3 regions of the Bradyrhizobium sp. R2.2-H genome follow, and region 1 is predicted to be linked to each of the others. Evidence: predicted binding sites of a transcription regulator. Region 1 holds the regulator's gene; each other region holds the start of a gene.

Evidence for each region. Region 1 encodes PhoB, which activates phosphate uptake and scavenging genes when phosphate is short. Its sites were predicted from a motif close to TGTCATNNANCTGTCAT; they were not measured.
Region 2: phnC (phosphonate ABC transporter ATP-binding protein) is a predicted target of PhoB. The motif match lies at 3,396-3,412, and genes of this name have one in related genera.
Region 3: ugpB (sn-glycerol-3-phosphate ABC transporter substrate-binding protein UgpB) is a predicted target of PhoB. The motif match lies at 3,532-3,548, and genes of this name have one in related genera.

Annotation. Positions count from the first base shown of each region.
Region 1 is NZ_SMBR01000026.1:17,972-24,004, reverse strand. Features, by position in the region: gene pstC (phosphate ABC transporter permease subunit PstC) at 1-519, shown strand, start outside; gene pstA (phosphate ABC transporter permease PstA) at 524-1,369, shown strand; gene pstB (phosphate ABC transporter ATP-binding protein PstB) at 1,366-2,187, shown strand; gene phoU (phosphate signaling complex protein PhoU) at 2,199-2,915, shown strand; gene phoB (phosphate regulon transcriptional regulator PhoB) at 2,948-3,655, shown strand; gene EDE08_RS37160 (GcrA family cell cycle regulator) at 3,904-4,416, opposite strand; gene EDE08_RS37155 (aspartate aminotransferase family protein) at 4,875-6,033, shown strand, end outside.
Region 2 is NZ_SMBR01000011.1:122,035-128,067, reverse strand. Features, by position in the region: gene EDE08_RS26735 (selenium-binding protein SBP56-related protein) at 1-91, shown strand, start outside; gene EDE08_RS26730 (hypothetical protein) at 175-762, shown strand; gene EDE08_RS26725 (DUF1045 domain-containing protein) at 774-1,472, opposite strand; gene EDE08_RS26720 (alpha-D-ribose 1-methylphosphonate 5-triphosphate diphosphatase) at 1,491-2,684, opposite strand; gene EDE08_RS26715 (transferase hexapeptide repeat family protein) at 2,681-3,349, opposite strand; gene phnC (phosphonate ABC transporter ATP-binding protein) at 3,523-4,332, shown strand; gene phnD (phosphonate ABC transporter substrate-binding protein) at 4,396-5,325, shown strand; gene phnE (phosphonate ABC transporter, permease protein PhnE) at 5,399-6,033, shown strand, end outside.
Region 3 is NZ_SMBR01000007.1:224,570-230,602, forward strand. Features, by position in the region: gene EDE08_RS19770 (TIGR02300 family protein) at 1-197, shown strand, start outside; tRNA gene EDE08_RS19775 (tRNA-Ala) at 293-368, shown strand; partial or broken gene EDE08_RS19780 (GIY-YIG nuclease family protein) at 504-740, shown strand; gene EDE08_RS19785 (MarR family winged helix-turn-helix transcriptional regulator) at 756-1,217, opposite strand; gene EDE08_RS19790 (organic hydroperoxide resistance protein) at 1,374-1,799, shown strand; gene EDE08_RS19795 (CaiB/BaiF CoA transferase family protein) at 1,973-3,178, shown strand; gene ugpB (sn-glycerol-3-phosphate ABC transporter substrate-binding protein UgpB) at 3,602-4,918, shown strand; gene ugpA (sn-glycerol-3-phosphate ABC transporter permease UgpA) at 4,969-5,850, shown strand; gene ugpE (sn-glycerol-3-phosphate ABC transporter permease UgpE) at 5,852-6,033, shown strand, end outside.

The sequences.
Region 1 (6,033 bases):
CCCTTCATGATCCGGGTGTTCGACGGCGTGCCCGTGCTCGGCGCGATCTTCGCAGGTCCCCCGTCCTATCTCAGCCTGTTCAATGCCGCGCTGATCCTCGCCATCATGGTGCTGCCCTTCATCACCTCGATCTCGGTCGACGTGTTCAAGACGGTGCCGCCGGTGCTGAAGGAAGCCGCCTACGGCGTCGGCTGCACCACGTGGGAAGTCGTGCGCAGCGTGGTGATCCCCTATACCCGCGTCGGCATCATCGGCGGCGTCATGCTGGCGCTGGGCCGCGCGCTCGGCGAGACGATGGCGGTGACCTTCATCATCGGCAATTCGTTCCGCATCTCTTCATCGATTTTCGCCCCGGGCACCACGATCTCGGCGGCGATCGCATCCGAGTTCGCCGAGAGCGACGGCCTGCACCAGTCCGGCCTGATCCTGCTCGGCCTGCTCCTGTTCGTGCTGACGTTCTTCGTGCTCGCGGCCGCGCGGCTGATGCTGATGCGCTTGGAAACCAAGGCCGGAAAGTGAAGCCATGAACCCGATCTATTCGCGCCGCCGCCGCTGGGACATCGTCATCCGCGGCCTCTGCATCGCAGCCGCCGCCTTCGGCGTCACCTGGCTCGCGCTGATCCTGATCACGCTGCTGTACAACGGTCTGGCCGGGCTCAACCTTCAGGTCTTCACCGCAGACACGCCGCCGCCCGGATCGACCGAGGGCGGCCTGCGCAACGCCATCGTCGGCTCGGTGATCATGACCGTGATCGGCGTCGGCATCGGCGCGCCGCTCGGCATGTTCGCCGGCACCTATCTTGCCGAATACGGCCGCAACGACAGGCTGACCTCGGTGATCCGGTTCATCAACGACATCCTGCTCTCGGCGCCCTCGATCATCATCGGCCTGTTCATCTACGGTGCGGTCGTGGTGCCGATGCGAGGCTTCTCGGCCATCGCCGGCGCGCTGGCGCTCGCCGTGATCGTGATCCCGGTCGTGGTGCGCACCACGGAGGACATGCTGCTGCTGGTGCCGAACCCGCTGCGTGAAGCCGCCAGCGCACTCGGCCTGCCGCGTTCGCTGGTGATCAAGCGCATCGCCTACCGTGCGGCGCGCTCGGGCCTCATCACCGGCGTGCTGCTCGCCACCGCCCGCGTCGCCGGCGAGACCGCGCCGCTGCTGTTCACCGCGCTGTCCAACCAGTTCTTCAGCCTCGGCCTGGACAAGACGATGGCCAACCTGCCGGTGACCATCAACAACTTCGTGCAGAGCCCCTACGCCTACTGGAAGCAACTCGCCTGGAGCGGCGCGCTGCTGATCACCCTGACTGTGCTTGCCCTGAACATTGGCGCCCGCATCCTTGGTGCCGAGAGGACCGCAAAATGAGTGAAATGTCTATTTCCGTAAGCGCGCCGACCGTTCATCCCGGCTCGCAGCCGCTGCCCGAGGCGCCTGCCAAGGTCACCGCGCGCAACCTCAATTTCTACTACGGTGAGCACCATGCGCTGAAGAACATCAATCTGGCACTGGGCACCAATCGCGTCACGGCCTTCATCGGCCCGTCCGGCTGCGGCAAGTCGACCCTGCTGCGCATCTTCAACCGGATGTACGACCTCTACCCGGGCCAGCGCGCCACCGGCCAGCTGTTGCTCGACCATACCAACATGCTCGACCCCAAGCTCGACCTCAATCTGCTGCGCGCCCGGGTCGGCATGGTGTTCCAGAAGCCGACCCCGTTCCCGATGACGATCTACGAGAACATCGCCTTCGGCATCCGCCTCTACGAAAAGATCTCGAAGTCCGAGATGGACGATCGCGTGGAGAAGGCGTTGCGCGGCGGCGCGCTGTGGAACGAGGTCAAGGACAAGCTCAACGCCTCCGGCCTGTCGCTCTCCGGCGGCCAGCAGCAGCGCCTCTGCATTGCCCGCACCGTCGCGGTGCGGCCCGAGGTGATCCTGTTCGACGAGCCGTGCTCGGCGCTCGACCCGATCTCGACCGCCAAGGTCGAGGAGCTGATCCAGGAATTGTCCGAGAACTACACGATCGCGATCGTCACGCACAACATGCAGCAGGCGGCGCGCGTCTCCGACAAGACCGCCTTCATGTATCTCGGCGAGTTGATCGAGTTCGACGACACCAGCAAGATCTTCACGTCGCCGAGCGACCGGCGCACGCAGGATTACATCACCGGCCGGTTCGGCTGAGGAGACGGAACATGGGTTCTGAACATACCGCAAAGGCTTTCGATACCGACCTCCAGGAACTCACGCGCCTGGTCGCCGAGATGGGCGGCATCGCCGAGCGCATGATCGTCGATTCCGTCGACGCGCTGATCCGCCGCGACGTCACGCTCGGTCAGCGCGTCGTCGCCACCGACGCCGAACTCGACATGCTGCAGAAGCGCATCGAGGAGCGCGCCGTGCTCACCATCGCCCGGCGCCAGCCGATGGCCGTTGATCTGCGCGAGATCGTCGGAGCCATGCGCGTCGCGACCGATCTCGAGCGCATCGGCGATCTCGCCAAGAACATGGGCAAGCGCGTCGCGGCGCTGGAGACGGATTTTCATCCGCTGAAACTGTTCCGCGGCCTGGAACACATGACCGACCTCGTGCAGCAGCAGGTCAAGTCGGTGCTGGACGCCTATGCCGCGCACGATCTGCCGGCAGCGATGGCGGTGTGGAAGGGCGACGAGGAAGTCGACGCCATCTGCACCTCGCTGTTCCGCGAACTTCTCACCTACATGATGGAGGATCCGCGCAACATCTCGTTCTGCATCCATTTGATGTTCTGTGCCAAGAACATCGAGCGGATCGGCGACCACGCCACCAACATCGCCGAGACCGTGTTCTACATGATCGAGGGTCAGGCGATCACCGACAAGCGGCCGAAGGGCGACATGACGACCTTCGCCACGACGGTGCCGAATACCTAAGCGGTGCCGAGTACCCAAGGAGCGACGACAACATGGGCGCACGCATTATGGTGGTTGAGGACGAGGAAGCTCTCACCGAGCTTCTTCGCTACAACCTCGAAGGCGACGGCTATGACGTTGAGACGGTGATGCGCGGCGATGACGCCGACACCCGCCTCAAGGAGCACATTCCCGATCTGATCGTGCTCGACTGGATGCTGCCGGGCCTGTCGGGCATCGAGCTGTGCCGGCGGCTGCGCACCCGTCCCGAAACCAAGCAACTGCCGATCATCATGCTGACCGCGCGCGGCGAGGAAAGCGAGCGGGTGCGGGGACTTGCGACCGGTGCCGACGACTACATCGTCAAGCCGTTCTCGGTGCCGGAGCTGCTGGCCCGCGTGAAGGGCCTGCTCAGGCGCGCCAGCCCCGAGCGGCTCGCCACCGTGCTCGCCTATGGCGACATCGAGCTCGACCGCGACAAGCGCCGCGTGGCGCGTTCGGGCCGGCCGATCGATCTCGGCCCGACCGAATATCGTCTGCTGGAGTTCTTCCTGGAGCATCCCGGCCGCGTGTTCTCGCGCGAGCAGCTGCTCGACAGCGTCTGGGGCCGTGACATCTACATCGATGAGCGCACTGTCGACGTCCACATCGGCCGCCTGCGCAAGCTGCTCAATCTCGGCCGCGAGCAGGATCCGATCCGTACCGTCCGCGGCGCCGGCTATGCGCTGGACGATCGTTTCGCGAAGGCGGAGCAGACGTAGGCCGGTTTAGCGAGCCGCGGCTACAACATCGGTGTCGTCCCGGACAAGCGTAAGCGCAGATCCGGGATCCATAACCACAGACAGTGCTTATCCTGCGAAAAAGTAGCTCCGAGTCGCCGTAACCAGATCCTGCGGTGGCTATGGATCCCGGATCTGCGCGCGCCCGTGGCGCGCTTGTCCGGGACGACATCGGATGTGTTGAGGCACCGTCGTGCGACGGCTGCAGTCAGCCAACTAAATCCGCAAACTCACCGCGTGCCCGGCTTCGCCGGTGCGCGACGGCGGTCCGCTGCGGGTTGATACGCCACGCGCGAATGCTGGGCGCAGTAGGGCAGGCCGGAGAGCGCCTTGCCGCCGCAGAAGAAGAAATCCGGGCTCGAGGGATCGCCGACCGGCCAGTGGCAGGTCGCCTCGTTCAATTCCAGCAGTGACAGCCGCTGGCTCATCGGCACCACATTGTCGTAGGTGACGGGTTCGGCCTCGACCTCGACCTCGAAGGCCTGCGCCAGCGCGGTGTTGCCGCGGGCAACGGGGCGGGTCACCCGCATCATGTGCTGTGCGGGGCGCGCCTTGCGCGGCCGGGGCGCTGCCGACGAAGGGCTCTTGGCGCGGCCGGACAAGCCGAGCCGGTGCACTTTGCCGATCACGGCATTGCGGGTCACATTGCCGAGCTCAGCCGCGATCTGGCTGGCCGAAAGTCCGGCCTCCCAAAGCTTCTTCAGCTGCTCGACGCGATCATCGGACCAGGTCAAAACCGTCATTGCACCCTTTCCCTCGCTGCGCGCCTGCCATCCTGGGGCCTTCGCAGCGATTGCCTAAGCCTTCAAAAACCCGTGCCGCCAGAATCCCTTAAGGCTCGCCGGGCGCGCTCAAGACGCCCGAACGTTTACGCCGGTACATGAGGACTTAAGGGATCAGAACTGCTGCACGAGATGTCGTATCTGACAGTCCAAACGCTACAATATGGCGTGACTCCCGCGCAAGAGTCCGCCGACTCGCGTCCACATGTTCCGTGGTGAAAAACCCGCAAAATCGGCACCGCAAGACTACGGATTCAGCGTTTCGCGGGGCTTTCCGGGCGGCATTGACACCCGTCTTGCCAAGCATAAGATAGTGCCACGTGCCGCCCTTAAAAGGCGGCACGTTTCGTTTTCCGGGCCGGTCAATGGTGCGTTGCGCAATGCACGCGTCACACCGTCCGCAACATTCAAGTGACGTCATGACCAACAGCGCCGCGCCGCATTTGCTCCCCGTTTTCGCCAGGGCCGACCTCGGTTTCGAGCGCGGAGAAGGCTGCTGGTTGATCGCGACCAATGGGGATCGCTATCTCGATTTCACTTCCGGCGTGGCGGTGAATGCGCTCGGCCATGCGCATCCCACGCTGGTCAAGGCGTTGCAGGAGCAGGCGACGAAGCTCTGGCACATGTCGAACCTGTTCCAGAGCCCGGACGGCGAGAAGCTCGCGGCGCGTCTGTGCAATGAAAGTTTTGCCGACTTCGTGTTCTTCTGCAATTCCGGCGCCGAGGCGCTGGAAGGCGTGATCAAGCTGGTGCGCCACCATCACTTCTCCAAGGGCCATCCCGAACGCTATCGCATCATCACCTTCGAGGGCGCCTTCCATGGCCGCACGCTGGCGACGCTGGCCGCAACCGGTTCTGCAAAATATCTCGAGGGCTTCGGCCCGCCGATGGACGGCTTCGATCAGGTGCCGCATGGCGACCTGGAAGCCGTGAAGAAGGCGATCGGCCCGCACACCGCCGGCATTCTCATCGAGCCGATCCAGGGCGAGGGCGGCGTTCGTTCTGCGCCTCCCGCCTTCCTGAAGGCGCTGCGCGAGCTCTGCAATGAGCGCGGCCTATTGCTCGCCTTCGACGAGGTACAGACCGGCATGGGCCGCACCGGCGAACTCTTTGCCTACAAGCGCACCGGCGTCGTGCCCGACGTGATGTCGCTGGCGAAGGCGCTCGGTGGCGGTTTCCCGATCGGCGCAGTGCTTGCCACCGCGGACGCTGCGCGCGGCATGGGGCCGGGCTCGCACGGTTCGACCTTCGGCGGCAATCCGCTCGCCATCTCGGCTGCGAACGCCGTGCTCGACGTCATGCTCAAGCCCGGCTTCTTCGATCACGTGCAGAAAATGTCGCTGCTGCTGAAACAGAAGCTCGCCTCCGTGATCGATCGCCATCACGATGTCGTCAGCGAGGTGCGCGGCGAGGGGCTCCTGATCGGCATCAAGGCCGTGGTGCCCTCGGGCGACCTCGTCGCGGCGCTGCGCGCCGAAAAATTGCTCACCGTCGGAGCCGGCGACAATGTCGTGCGCTTCCTGCCGCCCTTGATCGTGACCGAGGCCGAGATCGAAGACAGCGTCGGGCGGCTCGAAC
Region 2 (6,033 bases), on a different contig from region 1:
CGTGAGCTTCCCCGACGGATATCGTGCGCACCAGATCAGGCTCGAGGGCGGCGATTGTTCGACGGACTCCTTTTGCTACCCGTCGGTCTAGATTGGGGACACGCGAGCCCGGCACTCGGCTGGCTGTGGCTCGTGCTTGTTGCGAGCGGTCTCTACCACGGGATCAATCCGGGGATGGGATGGCCGCTCGCTGTTTCGGCCGGGCTCATGGACAAGAGCCCGCGCGCGCTTTTCCACGCGCTGTGGGCCCTGTCGGCCGGCCATCTCCTTGCAACGCTTCTCGTGCTGCTGCCATTTGCGTTCCTGCTCGTGCTGGCGGAGTGGCAGCGTCCGATCCAGCTGGTCGCGAGCCTTCTCGTCATCGGCTTCGGCGTCTATCGGCTGGTCGACCGGCGTCATCCGCGTGCGCTGGCACGAATTCCGCCGACGCAATTGGCGCTGTGGTCATTTGCCGTCGCCATTGCCCATGGCGCCGCCTTGATGCTGGTGCCGATCTATCTCGGGCTATGCCGGGCCTTCGAGCTCGATGCCGGCCATCAGGCGGCGGGCGAGTTGATGAAAGCAAATGTCGGAATGGCGGTGCTGGTGTCGCTGGTGCACGTTATCGCGATGGTCAGCGCCGGTGGATGTCTGGCCTGGCTGGTCTACCGCTATCTGGGATTGAAGTTCGTCTCGCGAAGCTGGTTCAATCTGGATGCGGTCTGGGCGACCAGCCTCGTCCTGGTCGGAGCCGTGGCGCTCGCCTTCAATCTCGGGAGCTGAGAGTGCGGCGCCTACCGCGTCAACGCCCACTCGCCGATGATGCGAAAGCGGGCCTTCGCCTCGTCCTGCTTGAACAATGCGAGGCGGTCGATCGTCAGCGCGCCGAGATGAAGCGACGCAAACCGGGCCCGTAACATCTCCAGAATCGGCCCGCGGCGCTCTGCATCCAGCCGTCCCGTGAGCGTCATGTGGAAGCGGAATTCCTCCATCACGTAAGGGTAGCCCCAGCGGTCGAGATAATCGCGCTGCCGCTCGGTGAGTTTTTCGGGCTTGCGCCGCGCACGATCCTCCGCGGTGAGGGCCGCGCGAAAGGAGTCGAATTCACGGACGCAATCGGCGGCAAGCTGCTGGAGAGCGTCGACCGGCTCGGGAGGAATGACGGCGATGAAGCCGCTGATGGTATCGACGACGGGGCGGATCAAGGGAATTGTCCGCGATTGGCCGGCGAACGTCGCGCAGGCCGCCATGAGTTCGGCCTCGGTCCTGCCCGATGCCAGCGCCATCGGCGCCTTCAGCGTGGCGTGAAAGCCGTATTTGCGGGGATCGGTGGTGAGGTCGTGCCAGTCCGGAGCAATCTGCAGCGCCTCGCGCGGGAACGGCACCTCGTCGCCCGTGCGGGCGTCATAGCCGAGCAGCTCGGCGCCGAAGCGGGAGAGGGCGCCGTCGGCGCCGGCGGCAAAATAGATCGCGTAGCGGGGGAAACCTGTCATCACCTCAGCATAGCCAATTTAAGCCGCGACGACAGCCTCGCGCGGCGCCGCTACGGCAGTGAGCAGCCTTGTCGCGTCGGTGAGGTGCACGAGTTTGCCGCCCGAGATCACTGCGATCAGCCGCGGCCGCAGCTTCACGCTGTCGTCGACGAGGAGAATGTCGGCGCGGCGTCCTTCCGCGAGCATGCCGCGATCGGCAAGGCCGGTCGCGCGCGCCGGGCCGGCGGAGACCAGATCCCAGGCCTGTGCCAGCGGCACCACGCCATCGGCGGCGAGGCGGAACGCGGCGAGCAGCTGTGCGGGATAATAATAGTCCGACGCCAGCACCGAGCAGAGCCCCTTGGCGATCATGTCGGATGCCCTGGTCCAGCCGGTGTGACTGCCGCCGCGCACGACGTTCGGCGCGCCGTAGACGATGGCATCGCCGTGGCTCGCTGCCGCCCGCGCCGTCTCCTCGTTGATCGGAAACTCCGCGATGTCAGCGCCGAGTTCGCGAAACTCCCGGCGCATCGCCGGCGTTGCGTCATCGTGGGAGAGCATCCGCACGCCGGCCGCGCGCGCAGAAGCGGCGAGGCGCGACATCGAAGCGGGCACCTCGTCGGCGCGAGAAACCACGTGCTCAACCAGCCGGTCGAATTCCTCAGCTGAAAGTCCGGTGCGCTCCACCATGCGGTTGCGCTTGCGCGGCTTGGCCATGTCGGCGACGGTGCCGTCCATGTGGTCATTGAAAGCAAACAGGTCGACGCGGCCCTCGGCGAGCCACTGGGCGATCTCGGCCTCGGCGTCGAGATTGTAGGTCTCGTGCCGCAGATGGAAGCGGGTGTCAGCGGCGAATTGCGGGCGCTGCCGCTCGATCGCCTCCATCAGGCCGCGCGCATTGTCGGCGCTGCGCAGGCCCGGCTCCCAGGAACAGGTCGTGGCGTGAAAGACGGTGGTGATGCCGTTGCTGATCGCTTGGCGGTCGCTGTCGGCGAGCGCGACGTCGATCGGAAAATCGACGCCGGCGCGCGGCATCATCTGTCGCTCGAAGGCATCGCCATGCAGATCGACGATGCCGGGCAGCACCAGCAGGTCGCGGGCATCGATCGCCAGCCGCGCCCGTCCGCGCGAAGCATCGACCCGCGCAATATCCGTTCCCGATACGAGGATTGAGGTTTCGACGAACTCGGCGCCGATCAGGGCCCGGCCGCCTTCGAGGAATATGTCTGTCACGCGATCGCGCTTCGTTTGCTGGGAAGATTGGTGAGAGAGCTCGCCCGTGCTTCGTATGTCGAAAGAAAATCTTCAATCCCGAGCTTGCGGAAATCGGGCAGCGCCTCGCGCAATTTGTTGTGATCCCAGTCCCACCAGGCGAGCTTCGCAAGGCGCCCGGCGATCTCCTCCGAGAACCGTCGCCGCACGATACGGGCCGGATTGCCGGCGACGATGGTGTAGGCCGGCACGTCCTTGGTGACGATGGCGCCGGCGGCGATCACCGCGCCAGTGCCGATGTTGCGACCCGGCAACACGATCGCGCCATGGCCGACCCAGACGTCGTGGCCGATATGGATATGATGCTGGCGCCGCCAGTCGAAGAACTCGGCATCGTCGCTCTCACCGTCGAAATAGGCGCTGGAGCGGTAGGTGAAGTGCGCCTGTGTCGTGCGGTGCATCGGATGGTTGCCGGGATTGATGCGCGTCATCGCCGCGATCGAGCAGAACTTTCCGATGGTGGTGTAGGTGATCTGCGAATCGTTGACGACATAGGAGTAATCGCCCATCGCCACTTCATGCAGGATCGTGCGCGCGCCAACCTCGGTATAGGCGCCGAGCCGGGTCTCATGCAGTTTGGCCGAGGGGTCGATGGTCGGCTGAACCGAAAGAGCTTTGACGGCCATGTTGCATCCGAGCTGCGAGGGCGGGCGTTCCTCTTCGAGTGGATTCATGACAATGTCATGACGTGGAGATGACGGGGGATGGCGTGTGCAGGATCGCTGCGCTGCAACGGCCGTGTCACACAAGTGTTAAGCATGGACGTTAGCGATTGGCTCCAGCTACTCTGGAGTCCCGCATGCTGGTGGTCGATGGTCTGACGTGTCGCTTCGGCGCGAAAGCCGCGGTGGACGACGCTTCGTTTGAGGTTTCCCCCGGCGGCTTCGTCGGTGTAATCGGGCGATCCGGCGCCGGCAAGTCGACATTGTTGCGGACGATCAACCGCCTTGCGGCACCGTCGCAGGGCCGCATCCTGTTCGACGGCCTCGACGTCACCGCGTTGCGCGGCAAGGAGCTGCGGCAGTGGCGGGCCCGTTCGGCCATGATTTTCCAGCAGTTCAACCTGGTCGGCCGGCTCGACGTGCTCACCAATGTGCTGATGGGACGCCTCGCGACGATGCCGGCCTGGCGCTCGCTGCTGCAGGCCTGGCCCGAGCAGGACAAGGCGCTGGCGATGTCCGCATTGGAACAGTTCGACATCGCCTCGCTCGCCGCCCAGCGCGCCGATCAGCTCTCGGGCGGCCAGCAGCAGCGCGTGGCGATCGCCCGCGCATTGGTGCAGCAGCCCGATATTATTCTGGCCGACGAGCCGATCGCCTCGCTCGACCCGCGCAACACCAAGATCGTGATGGATGCGCTGCTGCGCATCAACAAGCATTTCGGCATCACCGTGCTCTGCAACCTGCATTCGCTCGATCTCGCCCGCAGCTATTGCGACCGCCTGATCGGCATGGCCGCGGGCCGCGTGGTGTTCGACGGCGCGCCGTCGGCACTGACCGACCAGGTCGCGCGCGAGCTCTACGATCTCGAGGCCAACGAGGCCATGGGCGCTGCGCCGGCCGCCGCGCCCGAGGAGGTTCCTGCGCTCGGCAGCGCTGCCGCCGCCTGAGCGGCGGAAGCACACACTCAACGTTTCGCGTCAAACGAACTCCAGCTGAAGAAGAGGGGTATCATGATTACTCGTCGATTGATTCTTGCCGGTGCCGCGGCCCTGGCCTTCACCACCTCCGCCTCCGCCGAAGACTGGCGGAAGAAGTACCCGGAGATCACTCTCGCCGTGGTTCCCGCCGAGAACGCCTCCGGCGTCACCGAGCGCTTTACGCCCTTCATCAACTATCTGTCGAAGGAGCTCGGCACGAAGGTCACGCTGCGCGTCGCCAACGACTACGCCGCCGTGATCGAAGGCCAGCGCGCCGGGAATATCCAGATCGGCTATTACGGCCCTGCAGCCTTCGCCCGCGCCCGGCTGACCGGTGTCAAGACCGATGCTTTCGCGATCGAGGTCAATGCTGACGGCTCAAAGGGCTACTACTCGGTTTTCTATGTGCTGGCGAAATCGCCTTACCAGAAGGTCGAGGACCTCAAGGGCAAGAACCTCGGGCTCGTCGACCCGAACTCGACGTCGGGCAACAACATGCCCCGATTCAAGCTGAACCAGATGGGCGTCGATCCCGAGGCCTACTTCTCCAAGGTCGTATTCACCGGCAGCCATGAGAATGCGGTGCTGGCGCTCGCGCAAGGTACCGTGGACGTCGCCGCCAACTGGTGGAATGCCGATGACGATTCCAACCTGACCCGCATGCTCAACAAAGGCATGGTGAAGAGCGCCGACGGTACGCCGATGAAGAAGGAGGACTTCCGCGTCATCGTGAAGTCGGACATGATCATCAACTCGCCCGTCGCCTATCTCAGCGACCTTCCGGACGACATGAAGGCCGCGATCAGGAAGGCGTTCCTGGAAGCAGCACAGAAGGACCCCGAAGCCTTCAAGAAGCTCTCCGACGGCAAGAACAAGCCCTGGGATCCGGTCACGAACGAAGACTACAACAAGACGATCGAGCTGATTAAGTTCGTCGACCATCTGCGCAAGAAGGCGTCCTGATCGTTCGGGACAACGCACCTCGAGCCGGGTCAATCGACCCGGCTCTTTCCATGACTGGCTCGCCTCCGACCGAATGACCATCGCCGTCTCGATCCTTCCCGAGCAACAATTGGCTGCGCTGAATGCGGCTTACCGTAAGGCGGTCGCGCGCAAGCGATTGCGCCTGCTGCTTGGCGCCGTGCTGTTCATCGCCGCGCTGCTCGTCGCTGCGATCGGCGCCGAAGTGAACCTGCGCACCTTCTTCGCCCATTTCGGCAATTTCGTCAGCTACTTCGATCGCATCTTCACGCTCGACAATGGCCAGCGCGTCTGGACCGACATCGGCGAATGGTTCTGGGGCTGGCACAAATGGCTGAAGCTCCTGGGCGAGACGCTGCTGATCAGCTATGTCGGCACGCTGATCGGAGCGATCTTTGCGGTCGCGCTGAACTTCTTCGCCGCCGAAAACACCGCGCCGGCGCGCTGGTTGCTGTTCGTGGTGCGCCGTCTGCTCGAATTCGCTCGTACCGTGCCGAGCATCGTGTTCGCGTTGATCTTCGTCATCGCCTTCGGTCTGGGACCGATGGCGGGCGTGCTGGCGATTGCCATCCATTCGACCGGCGCGCTCGGCAAACAGTTCTCCGAGATCGTCGAGAATGCCGACATGAGGCCGGTCGAAGGCGTGCGCTCGACCGGGGCAAGCTGGCTGTCCTGCATGCGTTTTGCCGT
Region 3 (6,033 bases), on a different contig from region 1:
CCCTCGAGGAGGCGGATGCTGAGGAAAACACCGGCAAGGTCAAGGCCGTCGTGCCGGAATCAGAGGACGATATCGAGGTTGATGAGACCATCGACGACGACGATGACGATGATTCGACCTTCATTGCCGACGAGGAAGAGGGCGATGAGGACGTGACCGACATCATTGGTGACGTCGGAGGTGATGAAGAGACTTGAGATCAGCCCTGATCTGTGAAAAAGGGTGCACCGCGCGAGTCGAAAGGGCTCGCCGGTCCGGGTGATCGACCAGGTTCATCCCGGTGAAGGACTAAGGGGCCATAGCTCAGCTGGGAGAGCGCTTGCATGGCATGCAAGAGGTCGGCGGTTCGATCCCGCCTGGCTCCACCACGCTTCACCCTTCGGGCTACGCGTGGCGCAGCCGCGCAGAGCCCGAAGGGTGAGGCGTGGTGTCCGGCGTAGCCCGAAGGGCGAAGACGGACAGGTGAGACACCAGCCTAATGACGACCCACGCGATAGCCATCAATGTGGTACGTCTACATTCTCAGAAGCGTTGAATTTCCCGACCAGGAATACATCGGCGCCACGGAAGATCTGAAGCGGCGAATCCAGGAACACAATGCCGGCAAATCCAGCCACACCGCTAAGTACAAGCCTTGGAAGTTGATTTGGTACTGCGCCTTTCCCGACAAGTACAAAGCTCTGGCGTTTGAAAAGTACCTGAAATCTCATTCTGGCCGCGCGTTCGCCAAGAAGCGGCTTTCCTGGATTTTACCCCTACTCCCCGATCACCGCATTCAGCCTGTCGCGCAGCGCGACGATTTCGTCCTTCATCGCGACCAGTTCCGACACCGAGCAATCCGACGCCGCCAGGATCGACTGCGGCACGGCGCGGGCCTTTTCCTTGAGCGCGTATCCCTGCGGTGTCAGCGCGATCAGCACCTGACGCTCGTCCTCGTTGGAGCGCGTGCGCTTGACGAGATGGGCGGCCTCGAGCCGCTTGAGCAGCGGCGTCAGCGTGCCCGAATCCAGGAATAGCTTCTCGCCGATGTCCTTGACCGGCACGTCGTCGCGCTCCCACAGCACCAGCATCACCAGATATTGCGGATAGGTCAGGCCGAGCCGGTCGAGCAGCGGCTTGTAGACGCGGTTGAAGGCATGCGCTGCGGAATAAACCGCAAAGCAGATCTGGTTGTCGAGCCGCAGCGGCGCGTCCGCTGCCGATGGTTTCCGGGCCATTGCAGAATCTCACGAGGTTCGGCCGCATTGTGGGGCCGGTCGGCGGCACATTCAATTGCGAACAATTAAATGTGAGACGGCGCAATTTCAATTGCGTACAATCTAATTGCCTGCAATAAATATCGCACCCTACCCCCAAACCCCAGGGAGACCACAATGTCCGTGAACGTCCTCTACAAGACCAGCGCCAAGGCCACCGGCGGCCGCGACGGCCATGCCGCGACCCTCGACGGCGCGCTCGACGTCAAGCTCACCACGCCGAAGGAGCTCGGCGGTGGTGGCGGCGCCGGCAACAATCCCGAGCAACTGTTTGCGGCCGGCTATGCCGCCTGCTTCATCGGCGCGATGAAGTTCGTGGCTTCGCAGGGCGGCCCGAAGGTTCCGGCCGACGCCTCCGTCACCTCCACCGTCGGCATCGGCCCGCGCTCCGAAGGCGGCTTCGGCCTCGACATCGATCTGGCCGTCTCGCTGCCGGGCCTTGCCCGCGCCGAGGCCGAGGCGCTGGTCGAAAAGGCGCATCAGGTGTGCCCTTACTCCAATGCCACGCGCGGCAATGTCGACGTTCGCCTGACGGTCGTCTGATCGAAAGTGCGGATGGGCTGGCCCCGGGACCTCCGCGGGCCGGCCTCCGTCGTTTTGCCACGCCGCGACATTGACGCGCGACCGCGCATGCGGCCCTACGCCGGGAGCCATTGCTGCTCCTGGCAAACCTCGCTAGGCCTGTGACCGAACCTCGACACAGGAGAAGCGAAGGCATGAGTTCTGAAGCCGCCCCAGGTGCCATGAGCGGACTGCGCGTCATCGATCTTACGCGCGTGCTCGGTGGTCCCTATTGCACCCAGATCCTCGCCGACCATGGCGCCGACGTGATCAAGGTCGAGCCGCCCGCGGGCGACGAGGTGCGCGAATGGGGCCCTCCGTTCCACGAGGAGGACGCGGCCTATTTCGTCGGCATCAACCGCAACAAGCGCTCGATCGGCCTCGACCTCGCCTCCGAGGGCGGGCGCGTCGTGCTGCTGAAGATGCTGGAGACCGCCGACGTCCTGATCGAGAATTTCAAGCCGGGCACCCTGGAGAAGTGGGGCATCGGCAACGAGAGCTTGCGCGAAAAATTCCCGCGCCTCGTGCATTGCCGGATCTGCGGTTTCGGTGCCGACGGCCCGCGCGGCGGCAATCCCGGCTATGATGCCATCATCCAGGCCATGACCGGCATGATCGCGGCGACCGGCTCGCCCGAGAGCGGGCCGATGCGGATCGGCGTGCCGCTGGTCGACATCACCACGGGACTCTATGCGGCGATCGGCATCCTGATGGCGCTTTCGGAGCGGCAGCGCTCCGGCAAGGGCCAGTTCCTGGAGACGACGCTGTACGAGACCGGCCTTGCCATCATGCATCCGCACACCGCCAACTATTTCATGCATGGCAAGCCGCCTGGTCTCACCGGCAACGAGCACCCGAACCTCGTGCCCTACGCGATCTTCCCGACCAAGACCGACAACATCTTCATCGGCGTCGGCAATGACGGCACCTTCCGCAAGCTGGCCAAGGAGATCGGCAAGCCCGAGCTCGGCACCGACCCGCGCTTTGCCCGCAACAAGGACCGCATCGCCAATCGCGAGGCGCTGCGTGCCGAGCTCGCCGCCGTGTTCAGCCAGCACGAGGCCGAGCCGCTGTGCAATCGCCTGCTCGCGGCCGGCCTGCCCGCTGGCCCCGTGCAGAAGATCGACCAGGCGTTGACCAACCCGCACACGATCGCGCGCGGCGATATTATCGAGAAGGATTGGTACAAGGGCGTGGCCTCGCCGATCCGGCTCGATCGCTCAAAGCCGAGCCTGCGCCGCCTGCCGCCGAAATTCAGCCAGCACGCGGCCGAGGTGCTCGGCGAGTTCGGGTATTCCAAGGCCGAAATCGAGGCGATGGTCGCGAAAGGCACTGTCTGCGGCCCCGAGCGCAAGCGCTGAGTGGCGCGATCAAATAAGATCGCGAGCGTCGCCGGAGGTGCGCTCCCTCCCCCGCTTGCGGGGGAGGGCTGGGGAGAGGGTGTCTCCGCGAAGGGACAATCCCCCAGAGGATAAAGCCCTCACCCGGCGCGCGGGACGATGCTTCGCATCGCCCGGAGCGCGCCGACCTCTCCCGCAAAGCGGGAGAGGTTTGGAGCCCGCGGCTGGTTGCCGACCTCACATCAACCGATGCCGCACTGCGGCGCGACCCACACGCGTGCAGCGCGAACGGCTGCGGCTGTCCGCGCACGTCCTCGCCTATTTTCCGGCTTCCCTTTTCCAGCGCTTGCCGCTTTCGTTTCGGCCGCTTACACAGTCATGTGAACGTCATATGGTGCTGCTAGCGCAAGCGCTTCTTTAGTGACGGGCAAGGGAGGATTCTTGATGGCTCTTCGACATTTTGGTGCGGCCGCCGCATTTGCACTCACGGTCGGCTTGTCGGCTTCGCCGGCGCTGGCTGTGACCGAAATCCAGTGGTGGCACGCGATGACCGGCGCCAACAACGACGTCATCGTCAAGCTCGCCAACGACTTCAACGCTGCGCAGAGCGACTACAAGGTGATCCCGACCTACAAGGGCAACTACGCCGACACGATGAACGCCGGCATCGCGGCGTTCCGCGCCGGCAACGCGCCGCACATCATGCAGGTGTTCGAGGTCGGCACCGCCACCATGATGGCCGCGACCGGCGCCGTGAAGCCGGTCTACAAGCTGATGGCCGAGACCGGCGAGAAGTTCGATCCGAAGGCCTATCTGCCCGCGATCACCGGCTATTATTCGACCTCGAAGGGCGAGATGCTGTCCTTCCCCTTCAACTCGTCGTCGACCGTGATGTGGGTCAACCTCGACGAGCTGAAGAAGGCAAATGTCGAGATCCCGAAGACCTGGCCTGAGGTGTTCGATGCCGCCAAGAAGCTGAAGGCGGCCGGCCACGCGACCTGCGGCTTCTCGAACTCGTGGGTCACCTGGGTCAATCTCGAGCAGCTCTCCGCTTGGCACAACGTGCCGCTGGCGACCAAGGCCAACGGCCTCGACGGTTTCGACACCGTGCTCTCCTTCAACGGCCCGCTGCAGGTCAAGCATCTCGAAAATCTGGTCGAGCTCCAGAAGGACAAGACCTACGACTATGCCGGCCGCACCAATACCGGCGAAGGTCGCTTCACGTCAGGCGAATGCCCGCTCTACCTGACCTCCTCGGCCTTCTTCGGCAACGTCAAGGCGCAGGCCAAGTTCGCCTTCACCGCGGTGCCGATGCCCTATTATCCCGACGTGAAGGGCGCGCCGCAGAACTCGATCATCGGCGGCGCCTCGCTCTGGATCATGGGCGGCAAGTCGGCGGAAGAATACAAAGGTGTGGCGAAGTTCCTGACTTTCCTCTCCGATACCGATCGTCAGGTCTACATCCACAAATCGTCGGGCTATCTGCCGATCACCAAGGCGGCCTATGAGAAGGCCAAGGCCGAAGGCTTCTACAAGGACCAGCCCTATCTCGAGACCCCGCTGCTCGAGCTGACCAACAAGGAGCCGACCGAGAATTCGCGCGGCCTGCGCCTCGGCAACATGGTCCAGCTCCGCGACGTCTGGGCGGAAGAGATCGAGCAGGCGCTGGCCGGCAAGAAGACCGCCAAGCAGGCGCTGGATTCGGCCGTCGAGCGCGGCAACACGATGTTGCGGCAGTTCGAAAAGACCGCCGTGAAGTAAGGCGACAAGCGGCAGGCCGGTGAAGCCGGCCTGCCGCTGCTGCGGGCATCATGCAAAAGCAAGCCATTTTCCAATCCAAGCTGTTGCCCTACGCGCTGGTTGCGCCGCAGCTCGCGATCGTCCTGATTTTCTTCTATTGGCCTGCCTTGCAGGCGGTGATCCAGTCCTTCCTGCTCCAGGATGCCTTCGGCCTCTCGACCAGCTTCGTCTGGTTCGAGAACTATATCGACCTGTTTAGGGAGCCCGCCTATTTCGAGGCGATCCTGCGCACCTTCTTCTTCTCGTTCGCGATCGCGGTGTCGTCGCTGTCGTTCGCGCTGCTGCTCGCCGTGATGGCGGACAAGCCGCTGCGCGGCTCGATGCTCTACCGTACGCTGCTGATCTGGCCCTATGCGGTGGCGCCGCCGGTCGTCGGCGTGCTCTGGATCTTCATGCTGCATCCCTCGCTGGGCGTGCTCTCGCGCTATCTACGGGCCCTCGGCATCGACTGGAATCCGCTGCTCGACGGCGACCAGGCCGCGGCGCTGATCATCCTCGCCGCCGCGTGGAAGCAGATCTCCTACAATTTCCTGTTCTTCCTCGCCGGCCTCCAGAGCATCCCCAGAAGCGTGCTCGAGGCTGCCGCGATCGACGGCGCACGCCCGATGCGGCGGTTCTGGACCGTGACCTTCCCGCTGCTGTCGCCGACCATCTTCTTCCTCCTGGTCGTCAACATCGTCTACGCCTTCTTCGATACGTTCGGCATCATCGACACCATGACCCGGGGCGGCCCCGGCAAGTCGACCGAGACGCTGGTCTACAAGGTCTATACAGACGGCCTGCTCGGCGGAAACCTCGGCAGCTCCGCGGCGCAATCGGTGATCCTGATGTTCATGGTCATCGTGCTGACGGGCATCCAGTTCCGCTTCGTCGAACGCAAGGTGACCTACTGATATGGTCGAGGAAGAAGGCTTTCGGCGCTACATTGCCCACATCATCCTCTGGATCGGGATCGCGATCGTCGCCTTCCCGGTCTATCTCGCCTTCGTCGCCTCCACCCAGGACAACGCGGTGATCGCCAACGGCCAGATGTCGCTGCTGCCGGGTGGTCATTTCCTCGAGACCTACTACCAGAC